DNA from 3 places in the Serratia sp. NPDC078593 genome. Region 1 is predicted to be linked to each of the others. Evidence: predicted binding sites of a transcription regulator. Region 1 holds the regulator's gene; each other region holds the start of a gene.
The links. Region 1 encodes PurR, which represses purine synthesis genes. Its sites were predicted from a motif close to CANGCAAACGTTTGCNTG; they were not measured.

Region 2: purL (phosphoribosylformylglycinamidine synthase) is a predicted target of PurR. The motif match lies at 2,561-2,578, and genes of this name have one in related genera.
Region 3: glyA (serine hydroxymethyltransferase) is a predicted target of PurR. The motif match lies at 1,827-1,844, and genes of this name have one in related genera.

Annotation. Positions count from the first base shown of each region.
Region 1 covers NZ_JBNNGK010000005.1:85,436-92,552, forward strand. The annotation lists gene punC (purine nucleoside transporter PunC) at 1-283, opposite strand, end outside; gene punR (DNA-binding transcriptional activator PunR) at 409-1,353, shown strand; gene purR (HTH-type transcriptional repressor PurR) at 1,357-2,382, opposite strand; gene ACQKDS_RS07725 (YnhF family membrane protein) at 2,696-2,785, shown strand; gene sodB (superoxide dismutase [Fe]) at 2,842-3,420, opposite strand; gene ACQKDS_RS07735 (C40 family peptidase) at 3,761-4,603, opposite strand; gene ACQKDS_RS07740 (Grx4 family monothiol glutaredoxin) at 5,006-5,350, shown strand; gene rnt (ribonuclease T) at 5,415-6,095, opposite strand; gene gloA (lactoylglutathione lyase) at 6,171-6,578, opposite strand; gene ACQKDS_RS07755 (alkene reductase) at 6,725-7,117, opposite strand, start outside.
Region 2 covers NZ_JBNNGK010000006.1:139,264-146,380, forward strand. The annotation lists gene purL (phosphoribosylformylglycinamidine synthase) at 1-2,468, opposite strand, end outside; gene mltF (membrane-bound lytic murein transglycosylase MltF) at 2,743-4,206, shown strand; gene tadA (tRNA adenosine(34) deaminase TadA) at 4,203-4,709, opposite strand; gene yiaY (L-threonine dehydrogenase) at 5,029-6,180, shown strand; gene yfhb (phosphatidylglycerophosphatase C) at 6,221-6,877, opposite strand; gene ACQKDS_RS09300 (PTS transporter subunit EIIC) at 6,881-7,117, opposite strand, start outside.
Region 3 covers NZ_JBNNGK010000006.1:127,816-134,932, forward strand. The annotation lists gene glyA (serine hydroxymethyltransferase) at 453-1,706, opposite strand; gene hmpA (NO-inducible flavohemoprotein) at 2,063-3,253, shown strand; gene glnB (nitrogen regulatory protein P-II) at 3,323-3,661, opposite strand; gene ACQKDS_RS09255 (NAD+ synthase) at 3,674-5,296, opposite strand; gene glrR (two-component system response regulator GlrR) at 5,363-6,700, opposite strand; gene qseG (two-component system QseEF-associated lipoprotein QseG) at 6,697-7,117, opposite strand, start outside.

The DNA of each region.
Region 1 (7,117 bases):
GTACGGCGTTATCCGCCCACATCATGCCAAGACAGCCGAGGCCGAACAGCGTCAGGCCGATCAATAAAACCGGTTTACGACCCAGACGGTCGGACAGTGGCCCCCACAATAATTGCGCAAAGGCGAAGCCAGCGAGAAAAATGCTAAGGCTGGCGCTGATGGCGCCGGCAGAAATTTGCAGTTCTTGCTGCATCACGCCGAAGGCGGGCAGATACATGTCTGTGGCCAGATAGCCGAGCATGCTTAAGCCAGCCAGATAGAACATAAATCCAAAGTTTCGCATGGTCTTTCTCATTAATTTTATGTTGGTGCAGGTTTTTTTTAGCGCCGCAAGTGTATCTGGCTGGATCTCTGCTTGTGAAACGGTAATATTTGCAAAGTGCTGTTAAAAAAATTGAAGGCAAAGCGATGTGGTCTGAATATTCCCTTGATGTTGTTGATGCGGTTGCGCGCACCGGCAGTTTTAGCGCGGCGGCACAGGAGTTACATCGTGTGCCGTCTGCGGTCAGTTATACCGTGCGTCAGTTGGAGCAATGGCTTGCCGTACCACTGTTTGAGCGCCGTCACCGTGATGTGGAGTTGACGCCCGCGGGGGCGCTATTTGTTCATGAAGCACGCGATGTTATCAAAAAAATGCTCAACACGCGGCGTCAATGTCAGCAGGTCGCTAACGGTTGGCGCGGGCAGTTAAAGATAGCCGTCGATATCATTGTTAAGCCGCAGCGTAGCCGACAGTTGGTACTGGATTTTTATCGCCATTTTCCAGATGTAGAACTGTTGGTACAACCGGAAGTGTTTAACGGCGTATGGGATGCGTTAATCGATGGCCGGGCAGATATGGCAATTGGTGCAACCCGCGCGGTTCCAACCGGTGGTGGTTTTGCTTTTCGCGATATGGGTTTTATGAACTGGCTGTGTGTCGTGAGTGCCGATCACCCGTTAGCGGGGTTACCGGGGCCGCTAAATGATGAGCAACTACGGCCGTATCCCTCATTGGTGTTGGAGGATACGTCGCGAACGTTGCCAAAACGCGTGACGTGGTCACTGGATAACCAGCGGCGGTTGGTGGTGCCAGATTGGGTGTCCGCGGTGGATTGCTTGTGCAGCGGTTTATGTGTCGGCATGGTGCCCGCCCATCGTGTGTTGCCGCAGGTTCAGCGTGGGGAATTGGTATCGCTGCAACTTCCTGAGCCATTTCCACCCAGCGCCTGTTGCCTGACATGGCAACAAAATGCGCAATCACCGGCGATGGCCTGGTTATTGGATTACCTTGGTGACAGTGACACGCTGAATCAGGAATGGTTGAGTGAAGAGAACCTACCGGAACGCCCTGAGAAGGCGCCCCGGCAATAATGCTTAGCGGCGGTAATCAACGAAGGGGCCATCGGCGACCGAGCGACGCTCGATCAGCTTAGGGTGGACTTCAATCACCTGCGACTCTTCACGCTTACTGATAATACGATCCAGCAACATGGTAAATGCCATCTCGCCGAGGCGCTCTTTGGGTTGATGAATAGTGGTCAGCGCCGGGGTGAAATAGCGCGCATTGCGCACATTGTCATAACCGATCACCGAAATATCCTGTGGTACGCGCAAACCGAGTTCATCAGCGGCGCAGATCGCGCCCATGGCCATAATGTCACCACCGCAGAAAACGGCGGTGGGGCGGTGTTTTTGTGACAAAATCTGGTGCATCGCCTTGTAACCGGATTCTGGCTCGAAGTCACCTTGGACGATCCATTCATCGCGAACGTCAATATTGGCCTCTTGTAACGCTTTCAGGAAGCCTTGGTGACGGCCGCCGCCGGTATTACGTGAGAGTTGGCCGGGAATGGCGCCAATGTCGCGATGGCCGCGTTCAATCAGGTAACGCCCCGCCAGATACCCGCCCTCAAAGGCATTATCGATAATGCTGTCGGTGAAATCGCCGCGTGCTGCGCCCCAATCCATGACGACCATCGGAATATTGCGGTGATCCTCCAGCATCCCGAGCAGTTGATCGGGATATTCGGAACACATCACTAGCAGACCGTCGACACGTTTTTGCGCCAGCATGGCCAGATAAGCGCGTTGTTTATCGAGATTATTGTGGGAGTTGCACAGAATCAGTGTGTAACCTTTGCTGTAGCAGCTGTTTTCCACGGCTTCAATCACTTCGGCGAAATAGGGCGCTTCACTGGACGTGGCGAGCAGACCGATAGATTTAGTGTGGTTAACCTTCAGGCTACGTGCCACGGCGCTGGGTGAATAGTGTAACTCTTTGATGGCAGCCCAAACGGCCGCTTTAGTTTCTTCGGCGACGAAACGGGTCTTATTGATGACGTGCGAAACGGTGGTGGTGGAAACGCCCGCGCGTTTGGCCACATCTTTAATCGTTGCCATGTAAAGAATGACTCCTGAACCCACATGTTGCAGCATGTAAGCATGTTGTTAATCGTTTGCCCGCGTAGATCCTTCTCTAGAGTCACGAAAACTTGGTTTTTAGTGTGGAAGTTGTCAGCCACTTGACTCAGGAGGGACGCATTGACCGCTACGCAGTAGTGAACTGCGAATTTTGTCGCATATTGAGCAAAAGGGGAAGATCTAATAGGAGTTATAGACAACAAGATTTTATCGGCGAACTGTGGGAAAATGATTTGACGCACCAAGGTTGTGGATTTTATGCTTATCCAAATAATTTGATCAGGAGCTTCTCATGGATACCGATTTGAAAATGTCTTTGTTCACCACGGTGTGCGCACTGGCATTAATTATTGTTTTTAGCTTTACCGCTGCACTGAACTGATCTCGCTAAAAGAAGGGCCGTTCCTAAACAGAACGGCACCTTTTATCTCACGGCCGTTACGCCAAGTTTTCTGTCACGAATGCCCAGTTAACCAATGCCCAGAAGTTTTCCAGGTAGTTTGGACGCGCATTACGGTAATCGATGTAATAAGCGTGCTCCCAAACGTCCACGGTCAGCAAGGGTTTGTCTTCACCGGTCAGCGGCGTGGCGGCATTGGATGTGTTCACGATAGCCAATGAGCCGTCGGCTTTCTTCACCAGCCAGGTCCAGCCAGCACCAAAGTTGCCCACCGCTGATTTGGTGAATGCGTCTTTGAAGGCAGTAAAAGAACCGAAGGATTGGTTAATGGCCTCTGCGACTGCGCCAGTCGGTTCGCCGCCACCTTGTGGTGACAGGCAATGCCAATAGAAGGTGTGGTTCCACACCTGTGCGGCATTGTTAAACACACCGCCGTTAGAGGTTTTGATGATCTCTTCTAGCGATTTGCCTTCGAACTCGCTGCCTTTCACCAGATTATTCAGGTTTACCACGTAGGTGTTGTGATGCTTACCATAATGATATTCCAAGGTTTCTTGGGAAATGTGCGGTTCGAGGGCATTTTTCGCGTATGGTAGTGCAGGTAATTCAAACGACATTGCTTTCTCCTTTATATACAGCGCTATTGTTCCAACGTTGGCCGTTAAGCATCGGCATCAACGATAACCCTTCATACTTCACGTTGCTTGAGTGTTGGCTGCCTTCCGTCACCCTGGTCACATAGTGGGCTATGCTCCCAGGGATTCATTCAGTTGCCGCCTACAAGCAACTCGAATTATCTTGGGTATAAATGGCTTTGTTTTTATTGTGGTTATTAATCTTAACAACTTTTAAGGTGAATAAAAGGTTTAAAGCGTGCTAAATCACGCTTTGGTCAAAGCATCCGCAGATTGGATGAAGAGAGGCATGTTGCCCAATGTTAGATTGCGTCATGGCATATTAACGAATGGTTTTGGGTGTCATCACGCGGCGAGCGCCGATGTAATGGCTTTGCCAGTAGTCACTATTGAGTTTGCTGATACGAATCTCTTCGCCGGTGCGCGGTGACTGAATAAACTGACCGTTGCCAAGATAGACGCCAACATGGTCGGCGACACCGCGATTGTTGATGCGAAAGAACACCAAATCACCACTTTCCAGCTCGTTTTTCTTGATTGGAGCGGCATCGCGCAAATGGTACATTTCGTTAGCGGTGCGCGGCATTTTGATTTTCATCACATCTTTATAGGCATAATAAACCAGCCCACTGCAATCAAAACCGGTGCGTGGCGAACTGCCCCCCCAACGATAGGGTTTACCCATTTGGCTCATCAGCTTGGCCAAGGCGGTCTGCTTCGCATGTTGATAGCGTTTTTTATGTGCTGCACTGAGTTTCGGTGGACGAGTATTGTGCTGCAGCTTTTCACTGCGTAACCGATGCGTGTTCGTTAAACCAGCGGTGCGATGGCGACCATAACCTTTTTTGTAGCCTTTTTTGGGCGGTGTGACGTTTATTTTCGCACTGTGTATCGCTTTGCGTGTTGATTTAACCCGGGTGGATTTTTTAGCCGTTTTGATGGTTGTGTTTTTAATCGTCTTTAATCGAGGCGTTTTTTGCGGCGTGGTGGTTTTGGCCTTTTTAGCGGCCTTTTCTGCTTTCTTTTTTTTACGTTCGCTCAGCCGTGCTTCATTCACATGGCTTTTACGTAGATCAGCGCTAACGCCAGACGATGGCGCAGCCTGTGCCAAATTTAACAACACTTGAGCAAACAACAACGCAAAAAGCGCAATAATTAAACGCATGTTGACGACACCAACCCTGGACAGGAACCCGCGACAGTATTCCGTAAAGACACGCGATAAAACAGTGAATAACCTGCAAATAATAATCCATATTGTGAGAAAACGTTAATAGCATTTTTAATAATAAAAAAAATAGCGCGGGTAGAGGCGACATCAATATCACTCTAATCGCACCGAGAGAGGTTACCCAACTGTACGGATGGGGAAATCTAGGGTGAAAAATGCGGGTTAAAAATGTTAATCTGCAGCTAGGTTTTGACCATAATGGCGTTATCAGCGCTGTGTGGAGACGCAGTCGGAATGCCCTTGCAAAAGATAGCGTTTTTTTGCGGGGTATCCAGCCGCTACAATAGCCAGCGAGATGCATGTTGTAGCCATGATGTGGCTTGAGGAAGCAATAAAATGACGACGATTGAAAAAATTCAGCAACAAATTGCTGAGAACCCGATCCTGCTGTACATGAAGGGTTCACCAAAATTACCTAACTGCGGCTTCTCAGCCCAGGCTGTTCAGGCATTATCGGCCTGCGGTGAGCGTTTTGCTTACGTTGATATTTTGCAAAACCCAGACATTCGTTCTGAGTTACCGAAGTACGCCAATTGGCCAACTTTCCCACAATTGTGGGTTGACGGTGAATTGGTCGGCGGTTGCGATATTATTATCGAGATGTATCAGCGTGGCGAATTGCAGCCGTTGATTAAAGAGACGGCAGAGAAGTACAAACAGCAAGAAGACCAGCAGTCTTAATCGCGGTTGATGTTAATGATAACGGGTGGCACGGGGTAATCCCTATGCCGCCCGTTTTTATTGTTCAGTCTTGGTTATCGATGGCTAAGGGCCAGCCGCCAAGGCGTTTCCAACGGTTGACTAACTCGCAGAATAGCAGAGCGGTTTGTTCCGTATCATACAACGCTGAGTGAGCTTGGCTACTGTCAAACTGCATACCGGCGGCGATACACGCTTTTGCCAGCACCGTTTGCCCTAATACCAAGCCGCTTAACGCCGCCGTATCAAAGGTGGCAAACGGATGGAACGGGTTGCGTTTCAACCCGGCACGCTCCGCGGCTGCCATCAGAAAACTGTGGTCGAAGTTGGCGTTGTGCGCCACGATTATCGCCCGGTTGCACCCTTGATCCTTAATACCTTTACGCACAGCCTTGAAGATAGCATGCAGTGCATCATATTCACTCACTGCGCCGCGTAAAGGATTACTCGGATCGATGCCATTGAACGCTAGCGCTTCCGGTTGCAGGTTCGCGCCTTCAAAGGGTTCGACGTGGAAATGCAGCGTTTCGTCCTGTTGCAACCAGCCGTCTTCATCCATTTTTAACGTGACGGCGGCAATTTCAAGTAACGCATCGGTGCGCGCGTTAAAGCCAGCGGTTTCTATATCTATTACTACGGGATAAAACCCACGAAAACGACCACACAGGGCGTTAAGATCACTTTTTTCGGCCATCAGTTTCTTATCTTCATCGAATGCAGCGCGTATTATGGCAAATTTCACGCCGAGTTGCAGGGAGTTATCTCGCGGGGATAAAGAAGGGCGCAGAAAGCGCCCTCAATACTAATTACCTAAGCCGTGGCCGGCATGCTTGTTTTCAATCAGTTCAATTTTGTAACCGTCGGGATCTTCAACAAAGGCAATGACGGTGGTGCCGCCTTTTACTGGCCCGGCTTCGCGGGTGACGTTGCCGCCTGCGTTACGGATGCGATCGCAGGTTGCGGCGACATCGTCAACGCCGAGCGCCAAGTGACCAAATGCAGAACCCATTTCGTAACTGTCGACACCCCAATTATAGGTCAGCTCAATCACTGCGCCTTCGCTTTCATCGGTATAGCCTACAAACGCCAGTGAATATTTGTATTCGGTATTTTCACTGGTACGTAGTAAGCGCATGCCTAATACCTTGGTGTAGAAGTCGACGGAGCGTTGCAGATCACCGACACGGAGCATGGTATGGAGTAAGCGCATAATTTCCTCTGATTGCAGATTTTGCCGAGCTTGGCGGCGTAGAGAGTAAAGCTAAAGCAGTATAACGTTGTCGGATAAAGGAATTCAACGTGCGGCGAGGCACTTTCACCACGGCCGGTAACGGATACCGGCCGTGGCGCCAGCGCTTAGAGCGTTGGGTAGTCGGTATACCCTTCGGCACCGCCGCCGTAGAAGCTTTCTGGTTTAGGTTCATTGAGCGGCGCGTTTTGTTGCAAACGCGCTAACAGATCGGGGTTGGCGATATAATCGCGGCCGAAGGCAGCGGCATCAATAAAGCCTTTATTGATTAACGTCTCTGCTTTTTCCGCCGTGTAGGCACCGGCACCAATAATCACGCCGCTAAAACGGGCACGTACCGCATCACGGAAGGCATCGGAGTAAGGTTTGCCACCCGCCCAGTCAGGTTCTGAAATGTGCAGGAAAGCGATATTGCGCTTGTTCAACTCCTCCACCAGATACAGCGCTGCGTCTTCCTGATCTTCGCCGTTATCCAAGCCGTTGAATGGGCCAAGCGGTGA
Region 2 (7,117 bases), on a different contig from region 1:
TTATCTGTCCGTAGCTGTGGCGTTACCGTATGGCGCACGTCCTCTACCCGAGCAAACGCGGTAATCACCAGCGACAATGGTGATGTCATTTCGCGCTGCTCGTTACCTTCCTGCCAACGGGTTTTCATCGACATCGAATCTTTGCCCACCGGAATGGTAATCCCCAGTGCCGGGCACAGCTCCTCACCTACCGCTTTCACCGCCTCATACAAACCGGCATCTTCACCAGGGTGCCCCGCCGCGGCCATCCAGTTAGCGGAAAGTTTCACACGTTTAAGCGAGCCAATTTCGGTCGCCGCCATGTTGGTCAGCGCTTCCCCTACCGCCAAACGGCCGGAAGCGGCAAAGTCCAACAGCGCAACCGGCGCACGTTCGCCAATGGACATCGCCTCGCCGTAATAACTATCGAGACTGGCGGTGGTTACGGCACAGTCTGCTACCGGGATCTGCCATGGACCCACCATCTGATCCCGTGCCACCATACCGGTCACGGTACGATCGCCGATCGTAATCAGGAAGGTTTTCTCTGCTACCGCTGGCAAATGTAATACCCGTTTCACCGCATCCGCCACGGTAATCGTGTCGCGCAGAACTGGCTGGCCGTTGGCCTGCAACCGATTGACATCGCGCGTCATTTTCGGCGTTTTACCCAGCAATACGTCTAACGGCATATCGATGGGCTGATTATCGAAATGCCGATCGTTCAGTGTTAAATGCTGCTCTTGTGTCGCTTCGCCTATCACCGCATACGGTGCCCGCTCACGCCGACAGATTTCGTCGAACTGCGCCATCTGTGCAGGCGCAACGGCCATTACATAACGCTCTTGGGATTCGTTACACCAGACTTCCAGCGGGCTCATGCCGGGTTCATCGTTAAGAATATCGCGCAGCTCGAAACGGCCACCGCGTCCACCATCACTGACCAATTCTGGCATCGCGTTGGACAATCCGCCCGCACCAACGTCGTGGATAAACAGAATCGGGTTATCTGCGCCCAACTGCCAGCAACGGTCAATCACCTCCTGACAACGCCGCTCCATTTCCGGGTTATCGCGCTGTACGGAAGCGAAATCTAAATCGGCATCAGACTGGCCGGAATCCATGGAGGACGCAGCACCGCCGCCTAAACCGATGTTCATCGCCGGGCCACCCAGCACTACCAGTTTCGCGCCAACGGTGATTTCACCTTTTTGCACGTGGTCGGCGCGGATATTGCCGATCCCCCCTGCCAGCATGATCGGTTTATGGTAGCCACGCAGCTCAACGCCATTATGGCTGTTGACCTGTTCTTCATAGGTACGGAAGTAGCCGAGCAGTGCCGGGCGACCAAACTCGTTGTTGAACGCAGCACCGCCCAACGGGCCTTCGGTCATGATATCCAGCGCGGTAACAATGCGCTCTGGCTTGCCGAAATCCTGCTCCCACGGCTGTTCAAAACCGGGTATCCGCAGGTTAGATACCGAGAAACCCACCAATCCGGCTTTCGGCTTGGCACCACGCCCGGTGGCGCCTTCATCACGGATTTCACCACCGGAGCCGGTCGCGGCTCCCGGCCAAGGTGAAATCGCCGTTGGGTGGTTGTGGGTTTCCACTTTCATCAGAATATGTGCCTCTTCCTGATGATAATCGTATTGGCCGTTTTCCGGCGCGGCGAAGAAGCGCCCCACTGACGAACCTTCCATAACCGCGGCGTTGTCTTTATACGCCGACAGCACATAATCCGGCGTGTGCTCAAAGGTATTTTTGATCATCTTAAACAGCGACTTGGGCTGCTGCTCACCGTCAATAATCCAGTCGGCATTAAAGATTTTATGTCGACAGTGCTCAGAGTTAGCCTGTGCGAACATATACAGTTCAATATCCGTCGGGTTGCGCCCTAATCCGTTAAACGCATTCAACAGATAATCAATTTCGTCCTGTGCCAGCGCCAGACCAAGCTTTACGTTGGCCTGTTCAAGTGCGCTGCGCCCTTCCCGCAAAATATCTACCGCTTGGTAGGGGGCAGGTTGATGATGAGCGAACAGTTTTTCCGCCTGTTGCATATCGCTGAATACGGTTTCCATCATGCGGTCATGCAGTAATGCGGCCAGTTGTTGCCATTGCGCTTCAGTCAATGTCGGCGCAGTAATGTAAAACGCTAAACCGCGCTCCAAGCGAACGACCTTAGACAACCCACAGTTATGTGCAATATCGGTCGCTTTTGATGACCACGGCGAAATCGTGCCGGGGCGCGGGGTGACCAACAGCAAGCGCCCTTCTGGGGCGTGTTCGGCGAGAGAGGGGCCGTACTTAAGCAGACGCTCAAGCTTGGCGAGTTCTTCGGCACTGAGCGCGGCGCTAACATCGGCAAAGTGGACGTACTCGGCATAAATATCACTGACCGGAAGATGTGCGTCCTGAAAGCGGGACAGCAGTTTGGTAATACGAAAAGCCGACAAAGCGGGCGAACCACGCAGTATTTCCATAATCAAAGTTCTCTCGTCTTCGAAGCAACTGACTTCAGCACTTCATTGGGCGCAACAGGGGAAAACGCGCATTATTATAGAGAATCCGCGCCGCCGACGAAACCGTTTGCGTGGCTATAATTAATAAATCGTATTCTTGTCGTTGAAATGTCATAACGTGTCAATAAAGTTGCACGCTGGCGTTTTGTTACGCAAAATGCCCATACACTGTTGATTTAACCATACTAAAAAATCCTTTCCGGCCTGCTATAAACCTGCATAGCCGAGAGACAACTATTTGAAACGCCTAAAATTAAATTATATCCTAATCGGTGTTGTCACCCTGCTTTTAGCGCTTGCCCTATGGCCGAATATTTCTTGGCGTGGCGACCAAAAGGGGCAACTCGACGAGATAAAATCACGTGGTGAACTGCGTGTCAGTACGTTGAATTCACCGTTAACCTATTTCACGACCCAAAAAGGCCCAAGCGGCCTTGATTATGAGCTGGCAAAACGCTTTGCCAACTACTTGGGCGTGAAACTGGTCGTTTTGCCACACCAGAACATTAACGATCTGTTTGACGATCTGGATGACGACGACGCCGATATTCTCGCCGCGGGCCTCATCTACAATCAGGAACGGCTCAGCCGCGCACGTACCGGCCCAGCGTATTACTCGGTTTCTCAGCAACTGGTTTACCGCCTTGGCACCGCGCGGCCTAAAAACTTTGCCGAGGTCAAAGGCAGATTAGCGGTCACGTCTGGTTCAGCACACGTCAGCACGCTGAAACAGCTTAAGCAACAGAAATACCCTGAGCTCAGTTGGGAAGCTTCCAGCGATTTGAGCGCTAAAGAACTGCTAGAACGGGTTGCCAATGGCAAATTGGATTACACCTTAGGCGATTCCGTAACCATTGCGCTATTACAACGCATTCATCCGCAATTGGCGGTCGCGTTTGACGTAACCGATGAGGAGCCTGTTACCTGGTATCTGAAACGCAGCAACGACGACAGCCTGTACGCCGCCATGCTCGATTTCTACAGCCAAATGGTCGAAGACGGCACGCTGGCACGGTTGGAAGAGAAGTACCTGGGCCACGTTGGCAGTTTCGATTACGTTGATACCAAAACTTTTTTGTCAGCCATTGACTCCGTTTTACCCACATTCCAACCCTTATTCGAAAAGTACGCCAATATTATCGATTGGAAACTGCTCGCGGCGATCGCTTATCAAGAGTCGCATTGGAACCCATTGGCGACCTCCCCCACGGGCGTACGCGGCCTGATGATGTTAACCCGCGCAACCGCTGAGGGTTTAGGTGTTAAGGATCGGCTCGATCCAGAAGAAAGCATCCAGGGGGGAGCCTTATATTTACAACGGCTGATGGACAAAGTCCCGGAAACGGTGCCGGAAGATGAACGGGTGTGGTTCGCATTAGCCGCTTACAATATCGGCTGGGGGCATATGCTTGACGCTCGTAAACTGACTAAGATGCAGCAAGGCAATCCTGACAGCTGGGTAGATGTCAAACAGCGCCTGCCCATGCTCAGCCAAAAACGCTATTATCCGCAACTTACCTACGGCTATGCCCGCGGTAGGGAAGCCTATAATTACGTAGAGAATATTCGCCGTTATCAGGTCAGTCTGGTCGGCTATTTGCAGGAAAAAGAGAAGAAGGCGGCTCAGGAGATGATCGCGCAAACGGCGCTAGGGCAAGGTTATCCCGCCGTTACGCCTACGCTAGCGCTCAATCTCGATTAATCCGCGGGTTTTGCCGCCCGCTCAGCTCGCCTTAACGCTTTTTTCTGCTCACGACGCAGACGGAAAAAATTACTCAGCGTAGCGGCGCATTCATCCGCTAACACTCCCGAAACAATCTCGATCTGATGATTCATACCTGGGTGCCGTAAGATATCGATTAATGAACCCGCCGCGCCGGTCTTTTCATCAGATGCACCATATACCAGCCGACGAATGCGGCTGTGTACCATCGCGCCGGCACACATGACACAAGGCTCCAATGTTACATATAAAGTGGCATTTAACAGCCTATAGTTCTGTATTACCGCCCCTCCCTGCCGCAATGCCATGATTTCTGCATGCGCGGTCGGATCGTGATGACCAATCGGCCGATTCCACCCTTCGCCAATCACTTGGTTATCGAGCACCAACAGTGCCCCGACCGGTACCTCGCCCTCCTGTTGCGCACGCAGGGCCAATGTTAGCGCCTGACGCATCCAGTAGTCGTCGTTGTATTCAATCATCGTATAAGTCCTCGTGCGCTTTGCGGCGGGCATTATACACAGTAGCGTAACATCGCTCCTCTTTTGTCACCTGTCGTCACGCTTGCCTCCACTCAGAATCGCATCAAGACGGGCGTACCAATAATTAACGTTACTATTAGCGATATTTAATCATCATATTTTTATATGTATCAGACAAACCTTAAATTGATTCCGCTCAATATTAAACCAAATCAGTAACCTGATTTATTTAGCAAATAATTGCGATAGATCATTTCGCCTTAATCATTAGCACCGTAATGTTATAACTAAACATAAGAGCTTTTTTAAGGAGTGCAGTATGCCTGCTTCAACTTTCTTTATTCCTTCTGTCAATATGATTGGTTCCGGTTGTCTCGAAGAAGCCGCAAAAACAATGAAAGAGCACGGTCTGCGTCAGGCGCTGATCGTGACTGACCAGATGCTGACGCAAATCGGTATCGTTGCCCAGGTGCAAAAACTCTTGGCAGCACAACAAATTGAGAGTTGTGTTTATGACGGTACTCAACCTAACCCCACCACTGAGAACGTTAAACAAGGTTTAGCGTTATTGCGCGAACATCATTGCGACTGTGTTGTTTCTCTCGGCGGTGGGTCACCACATGACTGTGCCAAAGGCATCGCATTAGTGGCAACCAATGGGGGCGAAATCAAAGACTACGAAGGCGTTGATCGCTCGGCAAAACCCCAGTTGCCAATGGTTGCCATTAATACCACCGCCGGTACTGCCTCAGAAATGACGCGTTTTTGTATCATCACCGATGAAGCACGCCACATAAAAATGGCGATCGTCGATAAACATGTCACGCCAATCCTGTCAGTGAACGATCCGCACTTGATGGCCGGTATGCCAAAAGGTCTGACCGCAGCCACCGGTATGGACGCATTGACCCACGCGATCGAAGCATACGTTTCCAGCGCTGCCAACCCGATCACCGATGCCTGTGCGCTGAAAGCAGTCACGATGATTGCAGAATCATTACGTGATGCCGTTGCCGATGGCCAAAACATGCAAGCGCGCGAAAACATGGCATACGCTCAATTCCTGGCAGGGATGGCGTTTAACAATGCCTCTTTAGGTTACGTTCACGCCATGGCGCACCAGCTGGGCGGTTTTTATAACCTACCGCACGGCGTGTGCAATGCCGTGTTACTACCACACGTACAAGAGTTCAACACCAGCGTTGCCGCCGATCGCTTGAAAGATGTTGCAGCGGCGATGGGGTTAGACGTGGCTCACTTGAACGATCGCCAAGGTGCTGCTGCCTGTATCGCGGCTATCCGTAAACTGGCACAGGATGTCGGTATTCCAGCTGGCTTGCGTGATTTGCAGGTAAAAGAAGAAGATTTTGATACGTTAGCAACCAATGCATTGAAAGACGCCTGCGGTTTCACTAACCCGATTCAAGCGAATCATCAACAAATCGTTGATATCTTTAAAGCAGCGATGTAAGCACTGTAAAAACGATAAGGGCGGAATTTCCGCCCTTTTTTTATTCCAATTGTTGTAGCTCGCCTTCTTTACTGACACGCCAGCGGTGCTCACAGAAAAACAGTAGCGGGTTATCCTGTTTACTGTCGCTATAACCACTGTATAACTTCAGCGGTGCACCGATACGTTGTTCTAACTGCACCACTTTTTGTACGCCTAAACAACGCATCGCCAACACCCATCCACCGTAACGCCGTGCGATACGGCTGCCGACCAAGCGCACACGCGGCAAGAACACCGAATCCTGATAGACCTGTTCTACTAAACGCTCAGGTGAGCCCGTGATCAACCACACTTGCGCATCATGCGCATCCAAATACTGTCGCAAACGCAGCTGTACCACCGGAAATGCCGTGACTTTGTTGCGGAAATACCGGACAAACTGTAATTCAAGCGCTCTAAGTTTGGCATCTGGACGCCCAAACGTTATCGACCACAGCAGCACGCTCATGGGCCAACGTGCCGCACGGCCAGCAACCAACATCGTAACGCCGACGATGGGTAATAACGGCATGACGAGGAATAAATTTAGCGGCAGACGACGCAGTAAAAATCGCAAAAAACTGCCGAACATATCTTCCTGGTGCAGCGTACCGTCCAAGTCAAAGAACACGACACGACGATTTTCCCGAGTATCCTGATGCGGATTGTCACTCAAGCGTTACTCCTCAGGATCGTTGAATCCCATTATCCAAGTGAAAATAAAACCAGCTATCATCGTAATCAGCATCCCCGCCAGATACAACATTACCTTACCTGAAACGATGGTTAACGCTAAAGGCAAACCTGAAAGGCCAAAAGTAATGACCGTCGCCACTTTCCAATAGCTGATCAACGCCCCGCCAACGGCGCCGCCAAGACAGGCAGCGATAAAGGGTTTACCGAGCGGCAGCGTTAC
Region 3 (7,117 bases), on a different contig from region 1:
AGCAATCTTGGCTCAAGATCATCCCATTAGAGTGCAATGTAGCTCACACTTTGACGCTTATGGATATAAAAATCCGCCGACGCGATACGGCTTGTCAGTGAACGTTTTTATGCCGGACAGATGGGATTGTTGGTCGCTATCAGCACATCACGCCATGCGCCTCACATATTGTTGCCCCAACCAACCCGTTCAAACAATCAGATAATGTGGTCACGTTGGTTTAAAACGACGGCTAACAATGCCCGCTAATAATAGCTTCGAAGGATGCCTGATCACGTTACGCAAAGCGAGGAAGGTGGAGGTGGAACGACAGTGTTGACAATTGTCCGAGGCAAGAGCGGCGTGTATTCCTGATAGCCCGATGGGGCTGTCATAAAATAAGGCGCAATGCCGCCCAGTATTCACTGAACTTTATTGCGCCTAAGCGAAACTTTTAAATAGAAAGACTGAGATTATGCGTAAACCGGCAGGCGGGCGCAGATATCCAGTACTTTCTTCTTAGTACGTTCAATGGTGGCTTCGTCGTTGATATTATCCAACACATCGCACATCCAACCTGCCAGTTCACGCACTTCCGCTTCTTTGAAACCGCGACGGGTGACTGCTGGCGTACCGATACGGATACCGGAAGTCACAAACGGGCTCTTCGGATCGTTAGGTACACTGTTCTTGTTAACGGTAATGTTGGCGCGCCCCAAGGCAGCATCCGCTTCTTTACCGGTCAGGTTCTTATCGACCAAATCCAACAGGAACAGGTGGTTATGTGTACCGCCAGAAACGACTTTATAGCCACGCTCTAAGAACACTTCCACCATCGCTTTGGCATTTTTCGCCACTTGCTGCTGGTAAATCTTGAACTCAGGCTCCATCGCCTCTTTCAGTGCAACTGCTTTACCCGCAATCACATGCATCAAAGGACCGCCCTGGCTACCCGGGAAAACCGCGGAGTTCAGTTTCTTATACAGCTCCTCATCGCCCCCTTTCGCCAAGATCAAACCGCCACGCGGGCCTGCCAGCGTTTTGTGGGTGGTGGTGGTCACGATATGTGCATGAGGAACCGGGTTCGGGTACACGCCAGCCGCGATCAGACCGGCAACGTGCGCCATATCTACAAACAGATAAGCGCCGATGCTGTCAGCGATTTCCCGCATTTTGGCCCAATCAACCACGCCAGAGTAGGCAGAGAAACCACCGATGATCATTTTGGGTTTATGGGTTTGCGCCAGTGTAGCCAGTTCGTCGTAGTCGATCTGCCCTTTCTCATCGATGCCGTAAGGCACTACGTTGTACAACTTACCAGACAGGTTAACCGGCGAACCGTGAGTCAGGTGGCCACCATGCGCCAGGTTCATACCCAAAATAGTGTCACCCGGTTGTAACAGCCCGGTGTAAACCGCAAAGTTAGCCTGTGAACCGGAGTGCGGTTGTACGTTAGCGTAATCTGCACCAAACAGTTCCTTGGCACGATCTATAGCCAATTGCTCAACGATATCAACGTGTTCGCATCCCCCGTAATAACGCTTGCCCGGGTAGCCTTCAGCGTATTTATTAGTCAACTGGGAACCTTGCGCCTGCATCACGCGCGGGCTGGTGTAGTTCTCAGAGGCAATCAGTTCGATATGCTCTTCTTGACGCACCACTTCTTGCTCCATTGCGCGCCACAGTTCGGCATCGTAATCGGCAATGTTCATTTCACGCTTTAACATCCGGCATCTCCTGACTTGAATCCAGCTAACTAAAAAGTGACCAAATAACTACCCGTTTGGGTTCTGGGCAACAGTGTAAACTGTTTTCCCCCGTTGAGGATAGGTCTTGACAGAGGTTTTTACGCAAACGATTGGCTTTAGCTGCAGCAAGGCTTTGATCCGCTAACGCCTCGCAATATTCAACGGATATTTTCTCACGGTATTGATGCGGTTTTTTCATGTTCTGTGAAGCCGATCGGTTATTAACAAACACGCAACAAAAAAGTGGGTATTTACAAGCATACTGCAACCCTATAAGATGCATTTAAAATGCAACATTGAAGTATCTTAACAAAATCGTATACAGGAGCATCAGCATGCTGGATAGCCAAACCATCGCCACCGTTAAATCCACTATTCCCCTGCTAGCTGCAACCGGCCCAAAGCTGACAGCACACTTTTATGATCGGATGTTCGCGCATAACCCCGAATTGAAAGATATTTTCAATATGAGTAACCAACGCAATGGCGATCAACGTCAAGCACTGTTTGATGCCATTTGCGCGTATGCCAGCAATCTGGACAATTTGGCAGCACTCCTGCCAGCGGTTGAGCGCATTGCGCAAAAACACACCAGCTTCAACATTCAACCGGAGCAGTATCAAATTGTGGGTACCCACCTGTTGGCAACGCTGGACGAAATGTTCAATCCGGGTCAGGAAGTGCTCGATGCCTGGGGCAAGGCTTATGCCGTATTGGCAAACGTATTTATCCAACGTGAAGGACAGATTTATCAAGAAAGCGCAACCGGTAATGGCGGCTGGCGCGATAGACGTGCCTTCCGTATCGTAAAAAAACAGCCGCAAAGTGATGTTATTAGCAGTTTCATTCTGGCACCGGAAGATGGCGGCCGCGTAATCGACTTCAAACCGGGTCAATACTTGGCGGTTTACATCAACGATGACAGTCTCGAACATCAAGAAATTCGCCAGTATTCGCTCACCGCGGCACCTAACGGCGAATTTTACCGTATCGCGGTAAAACGGGAACAACAGGGTATTGTATCGACTTACCTGCATCAGCAAGCAAAAGAAGGCGATGTCATCTACCTTGCCCCACCGCACGGCGATTTTTTCCTCGATGTCGCCCCAACCACTCCGGTGGCATTAATTTCCGCAGGCGTCGGCCAAACCCCTATGCTCGGCATGCTAAATGCGCTGTATAACCATCAGCACCAAGCAGACGTTCACTGGCTACACGCCGCGGAGAACGGCAGCGTACATGCCTTTGCCGACGAAGTGGCCGACATTGCAGGACAAATGCCAAATTTGAGTCGTCATGTTTGGTATCGCGAACCGGGGCAAAACGATGAGGAAGGGCGCGATTATCAATCACGCGGTTTGATGGATCTCAGCGTTGTCCGCTCTGCACTGAGTAATCCACAAATGCATTATTACTTCTGTGGCCCGGTGGCATTCATGCAGTTCATCGGTAAACAACTACTGGATATGGGCGTTGCAGCAGAACGCATCCACTATGAATGCTTTGGCCCGCATAAGGTGTTATAGCGGCGATAGGCGGGTTTAGCTGTGATGATGGGCGAAGCATGCTTCGCCCATTTTGAATAGCTGAAAATATTAAATGGCTTCTTCGTCTTGCTCGCCGGTACGAATACGCACAACTCGAGCGACATCAAAGACAAAAATTTTACCGTCACCAATCTTGCCGGTTTGCGCCGTTTGCATAATGGTTTCAACGCAGGTGTCGACGATATCATCGGCCACCACAATTTCAATTTTCACCTTCGGTAAGAAATCGACCATATATTCCGCACCGCGATACAGCTCGGTGTGACCTTTCTGGCGGCCAAACCCTTTAACTTCGGTCACGGTCATGCCGGTAATACCTACCTCGGCCAGCGCCTCACGCACGTCATCCAGTTTGAATGGCTTGATAATAGCGTCAATTTTTTTCATCTTTTTTCCTTATTACCAATTTTTGCGGCCAAAGCCGGATGTAATCGGATAACGACGGTCTTTACCGAAGTTACGCGCGGTAATGCGTGGCCCCACGGCCGCCTGACGGCGTTTGTATTCGTTGATGTCCACCAGACGGATCACCTTACGCACCACCGCCTCTTCAAAGCCTGCGGCCACCAGATCGGCAACTGACATATCGCGTTCAACGTAGCCTTCCAGAATAGCATCTAAAATATCATACGGTGGCAAGCTATCCTGATCGACCTGATCCGGAGCCAGCTCAGCAGACGGCGGACGATCGATAACGCGCTGTGGGATCACATAAGACACGCTATTACGGTATTCCGATAACTTAAATACCAATGTTTTCGGCACGTCTTTCAACACATCGAAACCACCCGCCATATCGCCATACAGCGTCGCGTAACCCACGGCCATTTCGCTCTTATTGCCCGTCGTCAGCACTATGCTGCGCCGCTTGTTTGAAAGCGCCATTAGCACCACGCCACGACAGCGCGCCTGGAGGTTCTCTTCGGTGGTATCGCGCTCGGTGTTGGCAAACATCGGTGCCAGTTGCCCCATGAAAGCATCGAACATCGGTTCAATAGAAACCACATCAAACTCAACGCCCAGAATTTCCGCTTCTTCTTTAGCATCGGCAATACTGATATCCGCGGTATAGCGGAACGGCATCATCAGCGCCTGCACTTTTTCTTTGCCCAGTGCATCAACCGCAATTGCCAGCGTTAACGCCGAATCAATACCGCCAGAAAGCCCCAACACGGCACCTTTGAAACCATTTTTATTAACATAATCACGAACCGCAAGCACCAGCGCTTCATAAATTTGTGACAATTGGGGTAATTCCGCAGCTGGGGCGGTCATCGGCACCACGTCACATTCGTTGAATTGCAAACGTGTCACCTGCTCGGCAAAGGCTGCCAAACGGTGCGTCATGTTGCCCGCCGCATCAAATACCTTCGAACAGCCGTCAAAAATCAACTCATCCTGACCGCCAATCTGGTTTAGGTACACCAACGGCAGGTTGGTACGGCGACAGTGTTCTGCCATCAGCGTTTTACGGATGTACGGCTTCTCTCGGTTATACGGCGACGCATTGATCGATAGCACAATTTCAGCACCGGCTGCTTTCGCGGCATCAATGGGCTCAGGGAACCACAGATCTTCGCAAATCAATAGCCCCAAACGGTAACCTTTTAACTCCACAACGCAACATTCACTGCCTTCGTGGAAATAACGTTTCTCATCGAACACGCCATAGTTCGGCAACTGTTGCTTGAAATAACGTGCCAACAACTTACCTTCCGCAAACAGTGACAACGCATTGTACAACTTGCCACCCTCACGCCACGGATGACCAACCAGAATAGCCACCTCGCCTGAAGCCTGTTGCAAACGATTCAATTGCACGTCGCAACGTTGATAAAAATCGTCGCGATATAGTAGGTCTTCCGGCGGATACCCCGATAACGCCAGCTCGGTGAACATAACCAGATCGGCTCCCGCCTTCTGTTGCTCTTGCACGATTTGCAACATGCGTTCGCTGTTGCCTTCTATGTCGCCCACCAGCAAATTCAACTGGGCTAACGCAATGGAAAGTGATCTGCTCATATCTCTATGTTCTGATTCCGGCTGATTCATTGAGAACCTGCTTATGCAGGTCCAGAAAAGAAAACATCATTCTTTAAAATCGTTGGCATCCAATTCATGGCGCGACAACAACTTATAAAACTCGGTACGATTACGACCAGCCATTCGGGCGGCCTGGGTCACGTTACCTTTAGTAATCTGCAACAGCTTACGCAGATAATGCAATTCAAACTGATTACGTGCTTCGACAAAGGTCGGTAAGGCGGTGTTTTCACCTTCCAACGCTTGCTCCACCAATGCTTCACCGATCACTGGCGCAGAGGTCAATGCCACACATTGTTCAATCACATTGACCAATTGCCGCACATTGCCCGGCCAACTGGCGGTCATCAGGCGTTTCATGGCATCAGAAGAGAAACTGCGCACAAACGGTTTGTGACGTTTAGCGGATTCCCTGAGCAAATGATTTGCCAACAACGGAATATCCTCGGCACGCTCATTCAACGCCGGAATTTTCAAATTAACGACGTTCAGACGGTAGTATAAATCCTCGCGAAATTCATTTTTTGCCATCGCTTTTTGGAGGTCGCGATGGGTTGCGGAGATAATACGCACGTCAATATCCAAGTCACGGTTACTGCCCAGCGGACGCACCTTACGCTCTTGCAGTACGCGCAACAGTTTAACTTGCAGAGAAAGCGGCATATCGCCGATCTCATCCAAGAACAACGTTCCCCCAGCGGCAGCCTGGAACAACCCTTCACGGCTACTGACCGCACCGGTAAACGCGCCTTTCGCGTGACCAAACAGTTCGGACTCTAACAATTGCTCAGGTAACGCACCGCAGTTGATGGCGATGAACGCTTTCTTACCCCGCGGGCTGGCCGCGTGTATCGCCTGTGCAAACACTTCTTTCCCGGTACCGCTTTGCCCATTAATCAGTACGCTAACGTCTGATTGCGCCACCATTTTCGCCTGCTCGAGCAAGCGCAACATGATGGGACTGCGGGTGACAATATCTTCACGCCAACTTTCATCCCCTGCTGGAAGTGACAGCGACAACGCTTCATCGATGGCTTTATACAACGCGTCACGATCGACCGGTTTGGTCAAGAAGCTAAAGACGCCTTGCTGCGTTGCGGCGACGGCATCTGGAATAGAGCCGTGCGCAGTCAGAATGATGACCGGCATGCCTGGCTGATGTTTTTGGATTTCAGCAAACAGCGCCATGCCGTCCATTTCATCCATGCGAAGGTCACTGATCACCAGATCGATTTTTTCACGGGCTAACAGGCGCAACGCCTCTTGGCCGCTTTCTGCCGTAGTGACATGAAAACCTTCACTGCTCAGGCGCATTCCCAACAGCTTCAACAGGCTGGGATCGTCGTCAACTAATAACAAATTTGCCGGTTTGCGAGCGGTCATTGCGCTTGTGGCTCCTTATTAGCAGGTGGCGGCGCATAGGTATCTTCTGGCTCAACCGGTAAGGCCGTGCCCTTCTCCGATACGCTATCCGGCTCCACGATTTTCGTTTTATCGGCAGCCTTGTCAGCCACATTCGGTTTGGCCAACGTAGCGCTATTATCCGGCATGTCCCCTTGCATTTGCTTACGGGAGGAAAGTTGACGTTCGATATCGGTCAGGTTTTCCAGCTTACGTGACGTTTCTTGCAACTGATTTTGCAGCCTAATCTGAGTTTGGCGCAGTGTATCAATTTGATTGTCGGTATTTTCTTGTAAATGCTGATAGCGGGCGCGCTCATCAAACAGTGAAATTTGCAACGTCTGTTGCTGACGCCACAATTGTAATAATGGGCGCAAGGTGCTGGGAAAATCCAAGCGA